DNA from 4 places in the Mesorhizobium sp. P2_A8 genome. Region 2 is predicted to be linked to each of the others. Evidence: predicted binding sites of a transcription regulator. Region 2 holds the regulator's gene; each other region holds the start of a gene.
The links. Region 2 encodes PhoB, which activates phosphate uptake and scavenging genes when phosphate is short. Its sites were predicted from a motif close to TGTCATNNANCTGTCAT; they were not measured.

Region 1 (5,077 bases), on a different contig from region 2:
CGGCCGAGAGCCTCCACTATCGCTTACCCCTTGATTTTTGGCCGCCAAACCTCGATATCGGGCTCAAAATCCACATCATTCGAGATTGACGGGAAACGGCGATGAGCGACCAGGCAAAAGACGAACGCGCGCCCGATGAAGCCGAGGCAACCGAGGCCAATGCCGAGCGCACGGAAGGCAGCATCGATGGCGACTATGAAGCCCTTGTGCGGCTGCTGAAGGAAAATGAAGAACTGAAAGACCGCGCGCTGCGCGTTGCGGCCGAGATGGAAAACCTGCGCCGCCGCACCGCGCGCGACGTGCACGACGCGCGCACTTACGCGGTGGCGAATTTCGCGCGCGACATGCTGTCGGTGTCAGACAATCTGCGCCGCGCGCTTGACGCCATCCCGGCCGAGGCCAAGGCATCGGGCGATGCCGGCTTCAAGGCGCTGATCGAAGGCGTCGACCTCACCGAGCGCGCCATGCTGTCGGCGCTTGAGCGGCACGGGGTCAAGAAGCTCACGCCGGAAGGCGAGAAGTTCGATCCAAATTTCCACCAGGCGATGTTTGAGGTGCCCAATCCGGATGTCCCGGCCAACACCGTGGTCCAGGTCGTGCAACCGGGCTATTCGATCGGTGAGCGGGTGCTGCGCCCGGCCATGGTCGGCGTCGCCAAGGGCGGTCCCAAGCTTGCCGCCGGCGAAACGCCGGTCGAGCCGGGGCCTGTCAATGAGCAGGCCGAGAAGGATGCCTGAACGGACAAGCGAATAGCGAATAGCGAGTAGCAATAAGGAAATACGCAATAGCAGCTTCGTGCTATTGCCTACTCGCTACTCACTCTTTTCATCGTTCGCTTCATGAACCCGATCGCGCTTCTCGACTATGCCGGTGTCGCCGTCTTTGCCGCGACCGGGGCGCTTGCCGCTTCACGCAAGCAGCTCGACATTATCGGTTTCCTGTTCCTGGCCAGCGTCACCGGCATCGGTGGCGGCACATTTCGCGACCTGATCCTCAACGTGCCGGTGTTCTGGGTGGGAAACCGCGACTATGTGCTGATCTGCGCGGTGGTGGCCGTTGTGGTGTTCTTCACCGCGCACCGCGTCGAATCTCGCTACAAGCTGCTGCTCTGGCTCGACGCCATCGGGCTTGCCGCGTTTTCCGTGATGGGCGCGGCCAAGGGACTTGCCATCACCGGCTCGCCGGCGGTGTCGGTGATCACCGGCATGCTGACCGCCACATTCGGCGGTATCCTGCGTGATCTTCTGGCCGGGGAGCCTTCGGTGCTGCTGAAGCCGGAAATCTATGTCACGGCCGCCCTCGTGGGTGCCGCCATCTTCACAGCAGGCGATGTCGCCGGCTTGCCACAGATTGTTTCAGGATGGGCCGGCTTCGCCGCGGCATTCGCCGTGCGCGGAGGCGCGCTTCGTTTCGGCTGGGCGTTTCCCCCCTACAAGAGCCGGCCCGGCCGGCGGCCGGAAGACATCCCGTGAAAAGTAGGAAATAGCGAGTAGCGGATAGTGGCTGTTGCCGCGCAACTCCCGCCACTACTTCCTATTAGCTATTAGCTATTAGCTATTAGCTATTCGCTATTCACGCCGCGAAACGCTGGGCTTCCCCGCCATAGTAGTTGACGTAGCGGGCGCCGATTTCCTTTACCGGCATCACGACGAACACGTCGACCGTCGAGAATTCGCGGTCGATGACGCAGCCATCGCCGATGCGGGCGCCGACGCGCAGGTAGCCCTTGACCAGCGGCGGCATCGCCGCGATCGCAGCCTTGGCGTTGACCGCCTCGATCGGCATCAAATCCATCGAACAGTAGCGTCCGGACACCGCGCGCACGTCCCAGGCGGAATTCGTCCGGCAGTGGTGGGCGAGATAGGTGAGCGCCTCGGCATGCGCCGCCGGCACGGTGCCGTGGAAGGAAGCGCAGCCGGTCATGACACCGATTTCATAGTGGTTGATGTAGGCCCAAATACCTTGCCACAGCGCCTCGATGGTGCGCTTCGAGCGGTATTCCGGCAAAACGCAAGAGCGGCCGAGTTCCAGAAAACGCTGGCCGGGGTGACGGGCGATGAGCTTGGTCAGCTCGAATTCGCCTTCTGAGTAGAACCCGCCAGCGGCGGCCGCGATTTCTTGCCGCAGCAGGCGATAGGTGCCGACGATGCGGCGATGTTCGGGGCCGGAGAGCGAGGTATCGAAGACAAGCAGATGGTCGCAGAGCGGATCGAACCGGTCGGCGTCGCGGCGATCCTGCGCCTTGAACAAATCTTTCCTGGCGCCAAGTTCATCGTAAAACACCCGGTAGCGGACTTCCTGTGCGGCCGCGATCTCGGCCTCGTTGCGGGCGAGCCGCACTTCGAGGTTACCGATTCGGGCGAGTGCTGCGCCCTTTATGACGGAATCGACGTTACGCCCGGCAAGCAAGGCGCTGCTGGCGTTCGGCCGAGTGTCACATTCCGGCATAACTGTATGCACGAGTGATTCTCCTTCGAGCCATCCCTCTTGGCACGGGGATACGGTGTAGGTGCAACAGGATTGTGACAGTACCGTGATACGACGTCGTGGGCAATACTTCGTCGGCTGGCGAATACGGTCAACCGGCTACGTTGCGGGAGGAAACGGACCGGCGCAGAGGAAGGAAAGCGGCTCAGGCCGCGACCTGTCCCTCGACGGCATTGACCAGCGCGTCAGGGTCGAGTGGCTTGGTGACGAAGCCGCTGGCGCCATGAGCCAGCACCGCATGGCGGGTCTTTTCCTGGCTGTCGGCCGACAGCACCATGATCGGCACAGGCGGCACGGCGGTTTCCTCCTCGTGGCGGCGGATGGCGGCGATCGCGTCCAGCCCGTCCATGACCGGCATGTGCAGATCCATCAGAACCACGTCGAAGCGGTTCTTGTGTCCGGCACCGGTGACAGCCTCGACGGCGGCCTTGCCGTTGCCGACCACTTTGACGCGGTGCCCGGCCTTCAGCAGCGTGGCGCGGGCAAGCATGGCGTTGATGTCATTGTCCTCGGCGATCAGCACCGACAGTCCCCGCTGGCGGCTGCCGATGGCACGAAGTGCGGGGGCGCCACCCTTTTCCGGCTGCGGCTGGGCTAGGGTGGGAGCATGGCTGCTCAACAGCACACGCAGAAGCGTTCCGCCCCGTACCGGCCTGGCAAGGAAGGTTGCGTAGCCGCTGGCGCGGAACTCGCCGAGCATGCCGCGGTCGGTCGGAGCGATCAGCGTGATGGCCTCGCAGTCGGCGAAACCGCTCTGGCGCAGGCGCTTGAGCAACCTTCCGTCGCTCTCTTCCATGGCCGCGTCGACCAGGAGCACATCGCAGCCGTCGGCGAAGGGCGCCGCCTGCGCGACGGTGGTGGCGATGCCGACCGCGCCGCCATTGGCGCGGATGGTGCGGGCGATGGCATCGGCCTCGACGGCGTTTTTCGACAGGATCACCGCGTGTTTGCCCGAGAGCGCGTTTTGTCGGCTCTGCGGTGCTTCGGTGGCCGATATTGCCGGGATCTCGAAGACGAATTCGGATCCCTGGCCGAGCCGGCTGGATACTGAAATCGTGCCGCCCATGGCCGCCACCAGGCGTTTGGAGATTGCAAGGCCAAGGCCCGCCCCGCCATGCGTGCGCGTCGACGTGCCGTCGGCCTGTTCGAACTCTTCGAAAATGCGCTCCAGGTCCTCGTCACGCAGACCCGGACCGGTATCGGCGATGGTGAAGCAGATGCGATCGGTGGTTTCGGTGCGTGCGCGTGCGATGCTCACCAAAACGCCGCCGCTGTCGGTGAACTTGATGGCATTGCCGATGAGGTTGAGCAGCACCTGCCTGACCTTGCCCGGATCGGCAGTGATCAATTGCGGCACGTCGGGCTCGACGTGGCAGCCGAGCCCGATATCCTTGGCGAAGGCGCGGGCGGCGAGCAGTTCGATGATGTTGTCGGCGATCTCGCGCACCGACATCGGCTGCGGCTCCGGGTCGAAGCGTCCAGCCTCGATCTTGGAGTAGTCCAGCAGATCCTCGATCAGGGCGAGCAACGCGCTGGCCGAGGTCGAGACGGCGCCGACATAGGTCTGCTGTTCCGGTGACAGGCTGGTGTCGGCCAGCAATCTGGCCATGCCCATGATGCCGTTCATGGGCGTGCGAATTTCATGGCTGACGGTGGCAAGGAAGCGCGATTTGGCCTGGCTGGCATATTCGGCCCGCTCGCGAGCGGTGATCAGTGAGGATTCGGCTCTTTTGCGGGCGGTGATGTCGCGGGCGATGGCGCGATGCGAAGCGGCGCCGCTGTCCTTGTCGCGCACCGACAGTTCAATCCATGAGAACCAGCGCGGACCGCTCGGCGTACGGATCGAGACGTCGGTGGAACTCAGGCACTCATGGTCGGAAAAGGCGGCATCCGGAACGATGCCGACATCGATGCCAAGGTCCGCCAGGGTCTTGCCGGCAAGGTCGCGCTGATCGGTTTCGACGAGGTCCGCGAAGACCTTGTTGGCATAGACGATGTAGCCATCGCGGTCGCGATGAATGACGAGGTCGCCAAGTGCGTCGATCAGGCCACGAAAGCGTTCCTCGCTCTCCTGCATTTCCCACATGCGGTCGGCCAGCGTCTCGATCTCGGCGCGGCTGCGGGCAGTGGTCTCGTCAAGCAGGACCGCGGTACGGTGTACGCTTCGCCTGGCGTGCAGATGCGTGGCAAGGCCGGCGAGGCCGGTTACCAGCAATCCGACGCTGATGAAGATCGGCGCCCCGGTCAGATGCGCCAGGCCGGCCAGCACGACGATGGCGACAAACGTCAGGAGGGGCAGGCCTTCGCGCGTGGAGAACTGCGGCTCTGGCACCAGCGGCGGCGCGGTGACAAAGCGCCGCGTCGACGACGGCGGGGTCGCCGCACCGACGTCTTCGCCTGTGTCCGCCTGTTGGCTGCCGGATTCCGCGATCATGCGAAACCCTTGCCAGACAGAGATTATGGAAGATTGCGGCGGATCGTTCGAATTTTAGCGGATCAGCGTTTTCTGCCCCGGCAGCCACGGATTTGCCGGCAGGCGGGGCATTTCCATCCGCCTGCTTCGAGGCCGCACAGGCTTACATATCCACGA
Region 2 (5,077 bases):
TGTTCGTCTACGAACTGATGGTCCGGCCGATGGGGCATTTCTCGGCGATTGCCGGCGCCGTCGCGCTTGCCATCCTGGTCATCCCGGTCGTCGTGCGCACCACCGAGGACATGCTCAACCTGGTGCCGAACGCGCTGCGCGAAGCCGGCACCGCGATCGGTGCGCCGCGCTGGGTGGTTATCAAGTCGGTCGCCTACCGCGCTGCCCTGTCCGGCATCGTCACCGGCATATTGCTGTCGATCGCCCGTATCTCGGGCGAGACGGCGCCGTTGCTCTTCACGGCGCTCAACAACCAGTTCTGGTCGAGCAATCTCAACGCGCCAATGGCCAGCCTGCCTGTGACCATCTTCCAGTTCGCTCTCAGCCCTTACGAGGAATGGCAGCAACTGGCCTGGACCGGCGCACTCATCATCACATTGACGGTTCTCGCGCTCAGCATCTTTGCGCGCAGCCTGACAGGACGCAGAGAGGACAAATGAGCCAGATGTTGTCTCCAGACATGACGATCGCCGCCGAGGCAACCGCCAGCAAGGCCAAGATCGAAGTCAAGAACCTCAACTTCTACTACGGCCAGAGCAAGGCGCTGAAGGACATCACGCTGTCGTTGCCCGAGCGCAGCGTCACCGCCTTCATCGGTCCTTCGGGCTGTGGGAAGTCGACGCTGCTGCGCGTCTTCAACCGCATCTACGAACTCTATCCCAAGCAGACCGCCGAGGGTCAGGTGCTGCTCGACGGCCAGAACGTTCTGGACCGCTCGCAGGACCTCAACCTTTTGCGGACCAAGATCGGCATGGTGTTTCAGAAGCCGACGCCGTTCCCGATGTCGATCTATGAAAACATCGCCTTCGGTGTCAGGCTCTATGAGAAGCTCAGCAAGTCGGAGATGGACGGCCGCGTCGAGCAGGCGCTGAAGCGTGCGGCTCTGTGGACCGAGGTCAAGGACAAGCTCAACGCCAGCGGCCTCAGCCTCTCCGGTGGCCAGCAGCAGCGGCTCTGCATCGCCCGAACCGTGGCGGTGAAGCCGGAAGTCATCCTGCTCGACGAGCCGGCCTCGGCGCTTGACCCGCTGTCGACCGCCAAGATCGAAGAACTGATCGACGAGTTGCAAGCCGACTACACGATCGTCATCGTCACCCACAACATGCAGCAGGCGGCGCGCGTGTCGAAGCAGACCGCCTTCATGTATCTGGGCGAACTGGTCGAGTTCGACCGCACCGAGAAGATCTTCACGTCGCCCCGCGAGAAGCGCACGCAGGACTACATCACCGGCCGCTTCGGCTGAGCTCAGGCATACGAGGGACAGGATCATGGGCGAACACACAGTCGCTTCTTTCGACGAGGATCTCGGACAGATCAGCAGGCTCATCAGTGACATGGGCGATCTCGCCGGCTCGATGGTCGGTGGTGCCACCAAGGCGCTGCTGAATTCCGACAACGCGCTGGCACAGCGCGTTGTTTCAGACGACGCGATCATGGACGCGCGCCAGCGCGAGCTTGATGACCGCGCCATCACGCTGATCGCCAAGCGGCAGCCGATGGCCGACGATCTGCGCCATGTCGTCGGTTCGATCCGCATGGCCGGCGATCTCGAACGCATTGGCGACCTTGCCAAGAACATCGCCAAGCGCGTCGGCACCGTCGGCCTCAGCGTCACGCCGCGCGACCTGTCGCATTCCATTGACGGAATGGCGCAGCTGGTGCTGATCCAGGTGCAGGGTGTCATCGAGGAATATGCGGCGCGCGACGCCGCGGCCCTGGCGAAACTGCGCGCAGACGACGAGCGCATCGACGTCAAATACACCTCCGTGTTCCGCGAACTCCTGACCTACATGATGGAAGACCCGCGCAACATCACCGCCTGCACGCATCTTCTGTTCTGCGCCAAGAACCTCGAGCGGATCGGCGATCACGTCACCAACATCGCGGAGAATGCGTATTATGTTCTGACCGGTACGCAGTTGCCCGCCAATCGTCCGAAGCAGGACGAGACGGCAATGTCCGCGCCGGCGGCATGACGACAGGGGTGACCAGCCGATGATCGCGCCACGCATCATGGTGGTGGAGGACGAGGAGCCGCTCGGTGTGCTGCTCCGCTACAATCTGGAGTCCGAGGGTTACCAGGTCGAGGTGGTGACGCGCGGCGACGAGGCCGAGATCCGGTTGCAGGAGAACGTCCCCGACCTTCTGGTGCTCGACTGGATGGTGCCGGCGGTTTCCGGCATCGAACTCTGCCGCCGGCTAAGGATGCGTCCTGAGACCGAGCGGCTGCCGATCATCATGCTGACCGCGCGCGGCGAGGAAAGCGATCGTGTGCGTGGCCTCTCGACCGGCGCCGACGATTATCTGGTCAAGCCGTTCTCGACCCCCGAATTCATGGCCAGGGTCAAGGCGCTGCTGCGCCGCGCCAAGCCGGAAGTGCTGTCCAGCGTGCTCAAGGTCGGCGACATCGTGCTCGATCGTGAATCGCACCGGGTCTATCGCAAGAAGAGCGAGATCCGGCTCGGACCAACCGAGTTTCGCCTGCTCGAGTTCATGATGCGTCATCCCGGTCGGGTGTTTTCGCGCAGCCAGCTGCTAGACAATGTCTGGGGCGAGACGATCTACATCGACGAGCGCACGGTGGACGTGCATGTCGGCCGGCTGCGCAAGGCGGTCAACAATGGCCGCATGCCCGACGTCATCCGTACCATTCGTGGGGCGGGATACGCGATCAGGGAAGATTGACTCCCGTCTGATTCACGCGACGTTCTTGCCGACGATGCCGGATCTTGTGTGAGTGCCAAGCGCGAAAATTTCCTGGTCGACGAAGGTCAGTGCGCGCATGGCGCAGCCTTCGCGGATCAGTGGCAGTTCGTTCGGCTCGGTGTCGAAGGAAATCGATTTCGAGTGCTGGCCGCCTGCGGTCTGGGCAATCGCCTCGCGCAATGCCGGCTCGATCAGGTCGAAGGCCGCGGCGCTGACACCGACCATGGCGACCGGCGCCGGATCGATCAGCGCGAAGAGGCTGCCGAGACCGTAGCCGAGCGCTTCGCCGGCCTTGCGATAGGCCTCGCGCTCGGGTCCATCGCTTTCGCGGGCCGCGGTCGCCAGGGCGCGCATATCGGCGTCGCTGACATCGGCGACTGGTTCTGCGTCCTCACTCATCTGCCTTGCGTTGCGCCAGATGGCGTAGTTGCCGGCATAGGCCTCGACGCAGCCGCGCCGGCCGCAGCGGCACAGCGCGCCGTTCGGCCGATGGATCATGTGGCCGAACTCGCCGCCCGAAGAATGGGTACCGGTGAACAGTTCGCCCTTCAGCACCAGGCCCATGCCGATGCCGTGCGACAAAAGGATGGCGATGAAGTCGTCGCGGTAGCGATCAGGGTCGCGCCAGCGCAGCGCCACCGCCATCATGTTGCAGTCGTTCTCCATGGTGGCGGGAATGCCGAACTCGTCCTCGAGTATGTCGGCGAAGGCGATATCGGTGTGCGGCGTGATCGGCGACCACAACATGGCGCGGGCACGCGTGTCGGTGATGCCCTGGATCGCCAGCGCGATGCGGGCGACATTGCGGACGTCGAGATCGGGGTCTTCGAGGCGTCGCCGCACGATGGCGACGCATTCGCCGACCAGCGCGTCGCGCGACATGGTCAGCGTGTCGAGCCGGCGCTGTTCCTCGGCGATCACCTGGCCGGCATAGTCGATGACGGCGACGGAGAGGAAGTTCAGCGACAGCACCACGGTCATCACTGCCGCTGCTTCCGGATTGAGGCTGAGGCCGACCTGCGGCCGGCCGCGTTTGAGCGAGCCGGCCTCGCTCGGCTTGCTCTCGGCCAAGATGCCTTCGCCGATCAGGTCGGAGGAGATCGCCGATATGGTCGAGTGGCTGAGGCCTGTGGTCGCGGCGATCTCGGTGCGTGACGGCTGTCCGGCGCGACGCACGGCCGCAATCACCATCGCCCGGTTGCGACGGCGCAGATCGTCGTGGCGGATTCCGACCGACATGTTTTTTCACATCCTCCCGGTCGCTGCAGCCTTTCGTGCCCCCCGAAGGCTGTCAGCGAAGCCTGAAGCGCGAAGCACCTCAGGCACTTGTTTCCGCGCATGTCGCCCAAAACCGCTACGCACTTTTGGGCGACATGCGCTGATCAAATTCTGGCAGAAGCCTGCCATCCTGTCATTATTTATTCCGGGGCTCGAAAAAAATTCAGAGAGACATCAAAATCCATCAGAATCGATGTTGACAGCGTTCGGCTGTTGGATCAGTATTTTTTCGAGGCTCGAAAAAATAGAGCTTCTGTGCCGGCCTACGGGTCAGTTTGGTCGCGCCATACGCGGCGCAGGGAGGATAATATGAAAAGATTCACAGCCGCCATCCTGGCGGGTGTCGCCATGTCGCTGACGCTCGTGTCGGTCGCGCAGGCGAAGGACAAGGTCATCGGCGTGTCGTGGTCCAACTTCCAGGAAGAGCGCTGGAAGACCGACGAGGCCGCCATGAAGACGGCGATCGAGGCCGCCGGCGACAAGTACATCTCCGCAGACGCACAGTCCAATCCCGGCAAGCAGCTCACCGATGTCGAGAGCCTGATCTCGCAGGGCGCCAATTCGCTGATCATCCTGGCGCAGGATGCCTCGGCCATCGGCCCGGCGGTGCAGAAGGCGCTGGACGAAGGCATTCCGGTCGTCGGCTATGATCGGCTGATCGAGAACAAGGACGTCTTCTATCTGACCTTCGACAACAAGGAAGTCGGCCGCATGCAGGCCCGCGAAGTGTTCAAGGCCAAGCCGGAAGGCAACTACGTCTTCATCAAGGGCTCGGGTGCCGACCCGAATGCCGACTTCCTGTTCTCGGGCTCGATGGAAGTGCTCAAGGAGGCCATAGACAGCGGCAAGATCAAGAATGTCGGTGAGGCCTATACGGACGGCTGGCTGCCTGCCAACGCCCAGAAGAACATGGAGCAGTTCCTAACCGCCAACGACAACAAGGTCGACGCGGTGGTCGCGGCCAATGACGGCACCGCCGGCGGCGTCGTCGCGGCGCTGACGGCGCAAGGCCTGGCCGGCACCGTGCCGGTCTCGGGCCAGGACGGCGACCACG
Region 3 (5,077 bases), on a different contig from region 2:
TGCCGGCCATCATCACGGCTATCGCCTTTGCAACCGATGTCTCCACCCTCATGCGGGCCAGGAGCAACCTGCGGAACGCCCTCGATGCGGCAAACCTTGCCTCTTCACATCTTGGCGATCTCGACATCACCCGCAATGACGCTTTTGACCGCTATTTCCAGGCCAACATCGCCGGCCACGGCGAACTCGGCAATGCGAAGGCGACGTTGACCGTCGACAGGGGTATCAACTTCGTCAAGACGAAGGCGGTTGCCTCAGCCGACGTCAATCTGAACTTTGCCTTCCTGTTCGGCAACAGCAAGCGCATCGAGGTCGATGCCGCCGCCGTCGAATCGAACAACCAGCTCGAAGTCGTGCTGGTGCTGGACAATACCGGCTCCATGGCCGGCGCGCGCATGACGGCGCTGAGGACTGCGACGAATTCGTTGCTCAACACCCTCGAAGCGGCAAAATCGCCGACGCGCGATATCCGAGCCTCGCTGGTCCCATTCGTCACGGCCGTCAACGTCGATGGCGACGAATTCGACCCGTCCTGGATCGACATGGACGGCAAGTCTTCCACCAACGGCCTCAATTTCCCGGTCATCGACGGCAAGCGTCCCCATCATATGGCGCTTTTCAAGCAGCTCAAGGAGACCGGATGGACCGAGCCCGGATGGAACGGCACCGGATGGAAAGGCTGCGTCGAGGCGCGGCCGGGCACCTACAACATTTCCGACAGCCCACCTGACCCGGCAAAGCCCGACACGCTGTTCGTTCCGTATTTCGCGCCGGACGATCCGGAAGATGCCCAGATGCCGTCTGGCTCCTACGGCAATTCGAGCAAGTACTACAACAATTCGTATCTCGACGACGTCAGCGACAAGGTCAAGCTCGCCAAGAATAAGGACAACCTTCTCGGCATCGATCTCAGCGATCTCATCAGCGATTTGTTGACGCCCGGCAAATCCGCCAAGGAAAAGATCGCCAAATATGTTGCGCCCGCCAAGGAGCTCATCACCGAGACGGGCTCCCCCATCACCGTCGGCCCCAACCGCGCTTGCCCGACACCGGTCGTTCCCCTGACCGACGATTTCGACAAGCTGCGCAAGGCAGCAAGCCAGATGACCGAGTGGAACGGTTCGGGTACCAATGTCTCCGAAGGCCTCTCCTGGGGCATGCGGGTGCTGTCGCCCGGCGCGCCCTACACCGATGGAGTGCCGTGGAAGACGCCTGGCGTCAGCAAGATCGTGCTGTTGCTGACCGACGGGGAGAACGTCGTCTATGGCGCCAGTGAACAGCCGACGAAGTCCGACTACACATCCTATGGCTATCTGGCGGGTGGCCGTTTTGGATCGGACAACCAGACGACTGCGGCGCGCAATGTCGACGGCTGGACCAAAAGCGTTTGTACCCAATTGAAGAATGAAGGCGTGCAGATCTACACAATGGTGCTGCAATCCGACACCGCCGCCAACCGCGCGCTTTACAGTGCCTGTGCCTCGGACCCCAGCGGCTATTATGCCGTCAACGATCCAACCAAACTGCCGGACGTATTCCAGCAGATCGCCAACAAGTTCTCGAAACTGCAATTGACGAATTGAACGCGTGACCCGAGTGCGCCGGGCGGGATCCTGACGGGATCGAGTGGCTCAACTCGTGTGAGCGACGACCTTGTCGACCGTTTCGGGGAAGAAATCCGGCGCCGCGAGGCGTTTGCCGAACATCATGTCGTATTGCAACAGGCGGAAATCGCGGATCTGAGGGTCGATCTCCTTCTGCCGCGCCCAGTCGGGCGTGGCCTCGCCCGCCGGCGTCAGCAACAGGTTGCGGTCGACGACGCGGTAGCGCTCGCGCATCTCGCCCAGGAAGCCAGTGTAGTAAGGGTGGGTGATGCCGGCGGTGGTGAGGATGTGGTAGGGCAGGAACGCCGGGCTCACCGCGCCCAGGTTCTCGACCGGACCGGATCGGTTCGACCAGATGATCAGCGGCGTCTGGTGATGCTCAAGTGCGGCTTCCGGCGTCGGTTCCTTGCGCGGCGCGACATTGTCCTTCAGGAAACCAGTCTCGACATAGACCGGCCCCAGCGGAGGCAGATGATCGCCGAAGAAGGCAATCACGGTGGGACGGGAGCGTTTCTTCGCCCATTCGACAAGGCGTTCAAGGCCGCGATCGGCGTCGGCTGAGCCTTCGGCATAGCTGAGCAGCGATTCGCGCGCCCACTGGCTGATCGGTGCCTGCACCGTGTGTGTCGGATTGTAATAGCGGTTCGGCTCGTAGGGGCCGTGGTTTTGCAGGCTGACGGCAAAGAAGAACACCGGTTCGTCGCTGGCGTCGGCCTCGCTGATGATCTCGTCGGTCATCGCTGCGTCGGATGCCAGCGGACCGCGCTTTTGCATGGGCGGCAGCGTCTCTTCGGATTTGAAATCGTTGAAGCCGAAATCGGCATAGACCGCGCCGCGGTTCCAGAACCAGTTGGTGCCGGGGTGGATGGCGCGCGCCCGGTAACCCTCGCTCTTGAGGAAAGTCGCGAGCGAAGGCGTCGGTGTGCGCACATATTGCTGATAGGGAATGCTGCCGGCCGGCAGGAATGCGTTGAAGAAACCGGTCAGCGCCTCAAACTCGATGTTGGCGGTCATGCCGCCGAATTCGGGCGAGAACATCGAGCCGGAGCGCAGCGCCCGCACATTGGGGATCGGGTCGGGGGTGATGGTGACGCCGGGCAGCTTGGTCGGATCCCAGAAGGATTCGCTCATGACGATGATGATGTCGGGCTTCTCGGCCGGCACCGAGGCGGTCACATCGCTTCGGTCGATCGCCGCGACTGCCTTGTCGGAATAGCCCGGCGGCGCCGAGACATGCGCCATCGGCACGTTGAGGGCAAAGGCCAGGGCAAAGCCGTTGGAGGCATAGTTTTCCTTCTGGTCCCACATGATCGGGATGATCTGCAGCCGGTCCCTGGTCCAGGAGAAGGTGGCGTAATCCATGATCGAAACGAAGAAGGCGAGCAGCGGCACAGCCAGCGTCAACCGCGCAAGGCGACCCTTGCGGCTGAGCGCCGGAACCTTGCGGCGCCACAGCCGCCAGCCATAGACGAGCAGCGACAGGCCGGCGACGATGCCTACCACCATGGCGAGCGCGGTCATCGGCCGGTCGCGCACCAGAAGAGGCAGCAGCGCGAAGATCTGGCGGGCATAGAGGAAATCGGTGGGATAGAGCGGATCGCCGAGATAGTGTGACTTCTGGTGGCCGACGAAGGCAAGGGAAAGGGTCAGCGGTGCGACGATCATCAGGCTCTGGTGGCTGCGGCCGAGCACGGCATCGAGGCCGATCAGGATCAGCGCAAACACGACGATGGTGGTCCAGCCCGGCTTGAGCGGCTGCAGGAAGAAGGAGACTGTGCCGGCAAAGTCGCCACGCACAATCAATTCGATGGCAAACACCAGGACGGCCGCGATTGCCAGGCTGATCAGTCCATAGCGCACAACCGGCCATGTCCTGCCCGGCAGGTAGCCGGTGGACGGATCGTCTTCAAGGAACTGTGGCGCCGCCTTGGCGGCGCGTTTCGAACTCTTTGTCACCTTAACTTCCCCACCCAGCGACAAACACGTCACTCGATTGTCATATTATTGTCACCGAAAGCTAGCGCCTGTGGCGGAAATAAGAAGAGCCAGCAAACGATTCGTGAGCGGTTTTCATCAGGAGTGATCGCCAGGAAGCCTTTTGGAGCAGGCATTCGGACGGCGATGATGCCGCCCGGCGGGGTCGAACTGGGCTTGACTTGGCGGCCTGCCTTGCGTCACAGGCAAGAAAAACCCGTCTATCAGGCAAGCAAAACCAGCCCTTGGGAGCCCTCGCATGGCCGTTGCACTCACTTTCCCCGGACAAGGCAGCCAGGCTGTTGGCATGGGCAAGGATCTCGCCGAAGCGTTTCCCGAAGCGCGCAGGGTCTTCCAGGAAGTTGACGACGCGCTCGGCGAGAACCTGTCGAAGCTGATCTGGGAAGGGCCGGAGGAGACGTTGACGCTGACCGCCAATGCGCAGCCTGCCCTGATGGCGGTGTCGCTGGCCGCGATCAGGGCGCTGGAATCGCGCGGCTTCTCGCTGAAGGGCAAGGTTGCCTATGTTGCCGGCCATTCGCTGGGCGAGTATTCGGCGCTCGCGGCCGCCGGCTTCGTTTCGGTTGCCGATGCCGCCCGGCTGCTGCGCATCCGGGGCAATGCCATGCAGGCGGCGGTGCCGGCCGGCGAGGGCGCCATGGCGGCGATCATCGGACTGGACCAGGCTGACGTCGAGGCCGCCTGCGCCGAGGCGGCCCAAGGGGCTGGCAACGGCTCTGTCTGCCAGATCGCCAACGACAATGGCGGCGGCCAACTGGTGATTTCCGGCGCCAAGGCAGCGGTCGAACTGGCGGCAAGGCTCTGCACGGACAAGGGCGCCAAGCGCGCGCTGATGCTGCAGGTCTCTGCGCCTTTCCATTCGGCGCTGATGGCGCCGGCCGCGAACGTCATGCGGGAAGCCCTGGCTGGCGTGGCCAAGAATGTGCCGGTCGTCCCAGTCGTCTCCAACGTGTCGGTGACGACCTCGATCGACCCCGACGAGATTGCGCGGCGTCTGGTTGAACAGATTACTGGCCGCGTGCGCTGGCGCGAGACGGTGGAATGGTTCGGCGCAAACGGCATCACCACGCTTTACGAGATTGGCGCCGGAAAGGTGCTTTCAGGCCTGGCGCGGCGCATCAACCGCGAGATCGCCACCGCGTCGGTCGGCTCCGCGGCAGAGGTCGAGGCGGCGCTGGCGACGAATGCTTAATAGGATGCGATTTGACCCCATCCGTGCGAAGGGTGTTCTCTTCTCAATCAGGAGACAAAAATGTTCGAATTGACTGGCCGCAAGGCACTCGTCACCGGCGCGTCGGGAGGCATCGGCGAGGCCATCGCCAGGGTGCTGCATGCGCAAGGCGCCATCGTCGGCCTGCATGGCACCCGCGTCGAGAAGTTGGAGACGCTGGCTGCCGAGCTTGGCGACCGGGTCAAGCTGTTCCCGGCCAACCTCTCGAACCGCGACGAGGTCAAGGCGCTCGGCCAGAAGGCGGAGG
Region 4 (5,077 bases), 290 kb from region 2:
CAGCCAGACAGTGTTGCTGATGCCGGCGTTCTTGATGAAGCGCAGCAGGTCGGCGATCTCCAGTTCGCGCCCCTTGGCCGGGCCGTTGTCGCCGTTGCTGACCGCTTCCGCGCCGGCCTTCTTGGTGGCATCGTCCCAGACGACGAGGCCGAGCGGCATGTCGGCGGCGATGATTTTCCAGGTTGCCTTCGAGTTTGCCAGTTCGCGCTTCAGCCACTTCGTCTGCTGTTCGCCCAGCATCCGCGATTGCGGCGTCATCTCGGTCTGCATGTCCGGACCGTTGGGGCCGCGATAGGACCGCATGTCGAGGAAGAACACGTCGAGCAGCGGCCCGTAAGCAATCTTGCGATAGACGCGGCCGGGCTCGGACGGTTCGTAGCGGATCGTCGTCATTTCATGGAAGGCGCGCGCCGCACGTGCCGCCAGCACATGGATGGATTTCTCGGTGTAGCGGGAGTCGGCGCTGAGATCCTTCGAGTCCGACCAGTTGTTGAGCACCTCGTGGTCGTCCCACTGGTAGAAGGTCGGGCAGATGGCGCTCAGGCCGAGCACGTTCCTGTCCATCATGTTGTATTTCCACTGGTCCCGGTATTCGTCCAGCGTCTCGGCGACCTTGCGCTTGCCATCGATCAGCACGACGTTCTTCCACTTGCCACCGCCGGGCAGGTCGACCTCGTCCTTCATGGCGCCGTCGGCATAGATGGTGTCGCCCGAGTGCAGAAAGAAATCGGGCGTGTGCTTGCCGATCGTGGCGTAGGTCTTCATGCCGGTCTCGTCGATGCCCCAGCCCTGGCCGGCGGTATCGCCCGACCATGCGAACTTGATGTCGCGCCTGGAGGCGGGCGCGGTGCGGAAACGGCCGGTGATCGGTTCGGAGAGGGCGTTGATATCGGCAAGATCGGCGGCCGTCATGCGGTAGAAGATGTCCTGGTCGGAAGCGAGGTCGGTGAGCAGCCGCTTGGCCGTATAGTCGCTGGCCGGCGAGGTATCGAGCGGCGCCAGGCGGACGGCATCGGTGAAACTTTCGGTCGATGACACTTCGAACATGACGCGCGATGGGCGATCGGTACGCGTCCACACCATGCCGCTGGTGGCATCGACATCGCCTGACTGGACGCCATGGGTAAAGCCCGGGCGCTGGTTGGCGCGCGAATAGTAAGGCAGCGCCAGGCTGGAAGCACCGACCAGGCCAACGGCGCTGGCGGAGGTGACGAAAGCGCGACGGGTCATCGAGAGCTTGTTCATGGCTGTCTCCTGGATGGCTTGAAAATTGCCACCAAAGTCCAGCGTCAATGTTTCAGGCGCATCTCGAAATCATGAAGGTTTTCTGACGATCAACAGCGCGTGGTGGCTCGCCCGGACGGCGAAGCTCCGATCCCCCCACGTGGGGGAGATCGGCAGCTTGACCGATAGCACCTACGCCGCTTGCGGTTCCGGATCGAACGCCGGGCGGCTGGTGTTGATCAGCAGTGAGATACAGGCAGCGGCGATCGCCGTCATGCCGGCGATCAGGAAGGCCAGCTCATAATTGCCCTGCAGCTCGCGCATCGTGCCGCCGAAGGCAGCCGCGGTGGCCGCACCGATCTGGTGGCCGGCGACGATCCAGCCGAACACGATCGGCCCGCTACGGTCGCCGAACGCCTCGTTGGCGAGCCTCAGCGTCGGCGGCACGGTCGCGATCCAGTCGAGGCCGTAGAGCACGGCGAAGATGATCAGGCTGGTCGCCGAGAAGCCGGAATAGGGCAGGTAGATCAGCGACAGGCCACGGATGCCATAATAGACGCCGAGCAGCTTGCGCGGATCGAAACGGTCGGTGAGCCAGCCCGACAGCGTTGTGCCGATCAGGTCGAAAATGCCCATCATCGACAGCAGGCCGGCCGCCTGCACCTCGCCGATGCCCATGTCGCCGCAAAACGCGATCAGATGCGTGCCGACCAGTCCGTTGGTGGTGAAGCCGCAGACGAAGAAGGTGGCGAACAGGTACCAGAACACCCGTGTGCCGGCGGCGCGGCGCAGCGTCGAGAACGTATGCGCGAGGAAATTGCCTTGCGATGCTGGCGGCGTCGGCGGCTTGTCGTCGGCCTCGGCGCCATAGCGCACCATGCCGATCGAAGCCGGCCGCTCCGGTACCAGCAGCCAGACCAGCGGTATCAGCGCCGCTGTGGCGATCGCAACCGCGATGGCGACCGGCTGCCAGCCACCCGACTGCGCCAGCGCGGCGATCAGCGGCAGGAACACCAGCATGCCTGAGGCACTGGAGGCTGACATCAACCCCATGACAAGACCGCGATTGGTCTTGAACCATCGATTGACGATAGTGGCCCCAAGCACGCTGGCGACGGCGCCGGAACCAATGCCCGAGAACACGCCCCACGTGATGAACAGATGCCAGGGCTTGGTCATCAAGAGGCTGAGCGCGGTCGAGCCCGACATCACCACCAGCGAGGCAAGCAACGTGCGGCGCAACCCGATGCGCTCCATCAGGGCTGCGGCAAATGGACCGGTGAGGCCGTAGAGCAGGATGCCGACGCCGGCGGCCAGCGAGATGATGTCGCGCCGCCAGCCGAAACTGTTCTCCAGCGGCAGCATCATGACGGCAGGCGCCGAGCGCAAGCCGGCCGCGACCAGCAAACAAAGAAAGATGACGCCGACCACGACAAAGGCGTAGCGCTGGCCAAAGGGACGGGATTGAGCTATCATGTTACTGACCGGTACGTTGCAGGGGTGTGAACATCAATACGTACCGATCGGTAACACGTCAATCGAGTTCCATGATGCCAACGGACAAAAATATTGAACTGACCATCAGCGACGGTCATGCATCGGCGCCGCCGAAAGCCGCCAAGAAGATCCTCGATGTCGCCTACGACCTGTTCTACCGGCGCGGCATCCGGGCGATCGGCGTCGACGAGATCGTCCGGCGCGCGGGCGTCACCAAGCCCAGCCTCTATCGCAGCTTTCCGTCCAAGGATGAGCTGGCGGCCTCCTATCTCAGGCAATACGACCAGGAATACTGGGAGCGTTTCGATGAGGCGGTCGCCGCTCATCCCGGCGACCCGCGCGCCCAGATCAAGGCTTTCCTGACCCGCATCGGCAAACGCACGCAGATGGCGGAATATCGCGGCTGCGGCATGACCAATGCGGCGGTCGAATATCCCGAACACGGCCATCCGGCCCGTGTGGTCAGCGAGGCCAACAAGCAGGAGCTGCGCCGACGGCTGCGCGCCATGGCGGTTGTGATGGGAGCGCAAGACCCTGACACGCTGGGCGACGGCCTGCTGCTCCTGATCGAAGGCGCCTATATCAGCGGCCAGTTGTTCGGGCTCGGCGGCCCGGCGCAGTCGGTCGCCCGCAACGCCGACCTGCTGATCGAAGCGAGCTTGAAGAAATAGCGTTTGGCGCTACGCTGCGTTGGCTTGCAACGGAGATCGTCCGCCATGCGTGCCATTCTGATCCCGCTTGCCCTCGCCGGCCTGTGTCAGGCGGCTCATGCCGACGGCATTGCGAGCGCCTACACCGATCTCGACTGGAAGAAGGACTGCGTGACCTACGCGCAGGCCGAGGAAGGCGACGGCGACTGGGCCGATCTCGCCTGTTCCGGCTATCGCGGCTATCCCGTGCTGGTCGCCTATGACGACGCCCGTGAATCGCTTTTCTATGGGTTTCCGCCGGGCGGCGACATGACATCGGTCTGGGAGAGTTTTTCCGGCTTCAATTCCTCCGGAGCCAAGGTCGAGTGGCGCATCGAGACCAACGGCGACAAGGCTGTGCCGTTTGCCGCCATCCACCGCCGCTCGATCAGCAATCCCGAGGACCAGAACAAGCCTACCGAGGTGCTGCTCGTCGCCAAGGTCGGCCAGATGGAGGCCCGCGACGGCTGCACGGTCGGCCTGGTGCTCGCCACCGGCAATCCCGCCGCCAACGATCAGGCGCGCAAACTCGCCGACGAGAAAGCCCGTATGTTCGCCTGCGGCAAGGACAAGCACACCGTCATCGGCAATGTGCCGGCTTTCGGCCGCGTCGATAACTGACCAGTCGGGCTACTTGCTCGCCTTGGCCCGCTCGATCGCGTCGACGATCATCTTCTTGGCATATTTGGAATCGTGCCAGCCTTCGATCTTGACCCATTTGCCGGGCTCGAGATCCTTGTAGTGCTCGAAGAAGTGCTGCACCTGCTGGCGCGTGATGTCGGGCAGCTGGGTGTATTCGGTGACGTTCTCGTAGCGCAGCGTCAGCTTCGGCGACGGCACGGCAATGATCTTTTCGTCCTGGCCGGCATTGTCTTCCATGATCAGCACGCCGATCGGCCTGACATTGATGACGCAGCCCGGCACCAGCGCGCGCGTATTGCAGATCAGCACGTCTATGGGATCGCCATCTCCCGACAGCGTGTGCGGCACGAAGCCGTAATTGCCGGGGTAGCGCATCGAGGTGTGCAGGAAGCGATCGACGAACAGCGTGCCGGCCTCCTTGTCCATCTCGTACTTGATCGGCTCGCCACCGATCGGCACCTCGATGATGACGTTGACGTCCTCTGGCGGATTCTTTCCGCTGGCTATGGCTTCAATGCGCATGGCTTTGTCCCTCTTATCGATGAAACGATCGATAGCGGGCGCTGCGGCGCGGCGCAATGCGGCGAATGGTGCTGGATACGGTCGACGAACGCAGTGGCCGGAAGGCCGGGCTGTCACTCCCAGACGAAAGCGACCTTCTTCAGCGCCTTCTGCTCGAAGATTTCGACACCCTCGGCAACATCACGGCCGCCGGCGCCAGCATAGAAGGCGAGCGCGTTCTGGTTGTCTTCCAGCGCCCATACCACCATGCCCTTCAGCCCGTGATCGGCCAGACGCGCCCTGGCTGCCGCGAACAAACGGCTGCCGAGCCCGATGCCCTGATATTCCGGGCGCAGGTACAATTCGTAGATTTCGCCTTGCTGCCGCAGTTCCCGGGCGCGGTTCTTGCCGATCGTCGCATAGCCGGCGATCTGGCCGCCGATCTCGACGACCAGAACGGTGGCGGCGCGGCGAATGGCATTCGCCCACCAGTCGGCGCCGCGGCGGTTGATCATCGACGTCAG

Region 1: a site for PhoB is predicted at 2,512-2,528, ahead of olsB (l-ornithine N(alpha)-acyltransferase). Genes of this name have one in related genera too.
Region 3: a site for PhoB is predicted at 3,599-3,615, ahead of AC1D10_RS24050 (LTA synthase family protein). Genes of this name have one in related genera too.
Region 4: a site for PhoB is predicted at 1,317-1,333, ahead of AC1D10_RS04095 (alkaline phosphatase D family protein). Genes of this name have one in related genera too.

Annotation. Positions count from the first base shown of each region.
Region 1 is NZ_JBFUDB010000010.1:322,605-327,681, reverse strand. Features, by position in the region: gene grpE (nucleotide exchange factor GrpE) at 102-737, shown strand; gene AC1D10_RS28815 (trimeric intracellular cation channel family protein) at 840-1,472, shown strand; gene olsB (l-ornithine N(alpha)-acyltransferase) at 1,573-2,448, opposite strand; gene AC1D10_RS28805 (PAS domain-containing hybrid sensor histidine kinase/response regulator) at 2,633-4,921, opposite strand; gene acuI (acrylyl-CoA reductase (NADPH)) at 5,064-5,077, opposite strand, start outside.
Region 2 is NZ_JBFUDB010000001.1:1,120,650-1,125,726, forward strand. Features, by position in the region: gene pstA (phosphate ABC transporter permease PstA) at 1-479, shown strand, start outside; gene pstB (phosphate ABC transporter ATP-binding protein PstB) at 476-1,282, shown strand; gene phoU (phosphate signaling complex protein PhoU) at 1,308-2,015, shown strand; gene phoB (phosphate regulon transcriptional regulator PhoB) at 2,035-2,724, shown strand; gene AC1D10_RS05520 (ROK family protein) at 2,737-3,984, opposite strand; gene xylF (D-xylose ABC transporter substrate-binding protein) at 4,333-5,077, shown strand, end outside.
Region 3 is NZ_JBFUDB010000008.1:259,758-264,834, forward strand. Features, by position in the region: gene AC1D10_RS24045 (pilus assembly protein TadG-related protein) at 1-1,583, shown strand, start outside; gene AC1D10_RS24050 (LTA synthase family protein) at 1,632-3,584, opposite strand; gene fabD (ACP S-malonyltransferase) at 3,838-4,791, shown strand; gene fabG (3-oxoacyl-[acyl-carrier-protein] reductase) at 4,852-5,077, shown strand, end outside.
Region 4 is NZ_JBFUDB010000001.1:825,692-830,768, reverse strand. Features, by position in the region: gene AC1D10_RS04095 (alkaline phosphatase D family protein) at 1-1,245, opposite strand, end outside; gene AC1D10_RS04090 (MFS transporter) at 1,417-2,700, opposite strand; gene AC1D10_RS04085 (TetR/AcrR family transcriptional regulator) at 2,775-3,392, shown strand; gene AC1D10_RS04080 (hypothetical protein) at 3,438-4,031, shown strand; gene ppa (inorganic diphosphatase) at 4,041-4,574, opposite strand; gene AC1D10_RS04070 (GNAT family N-acetyltransferase) at 4,688-5,077, opposite strand, start outside.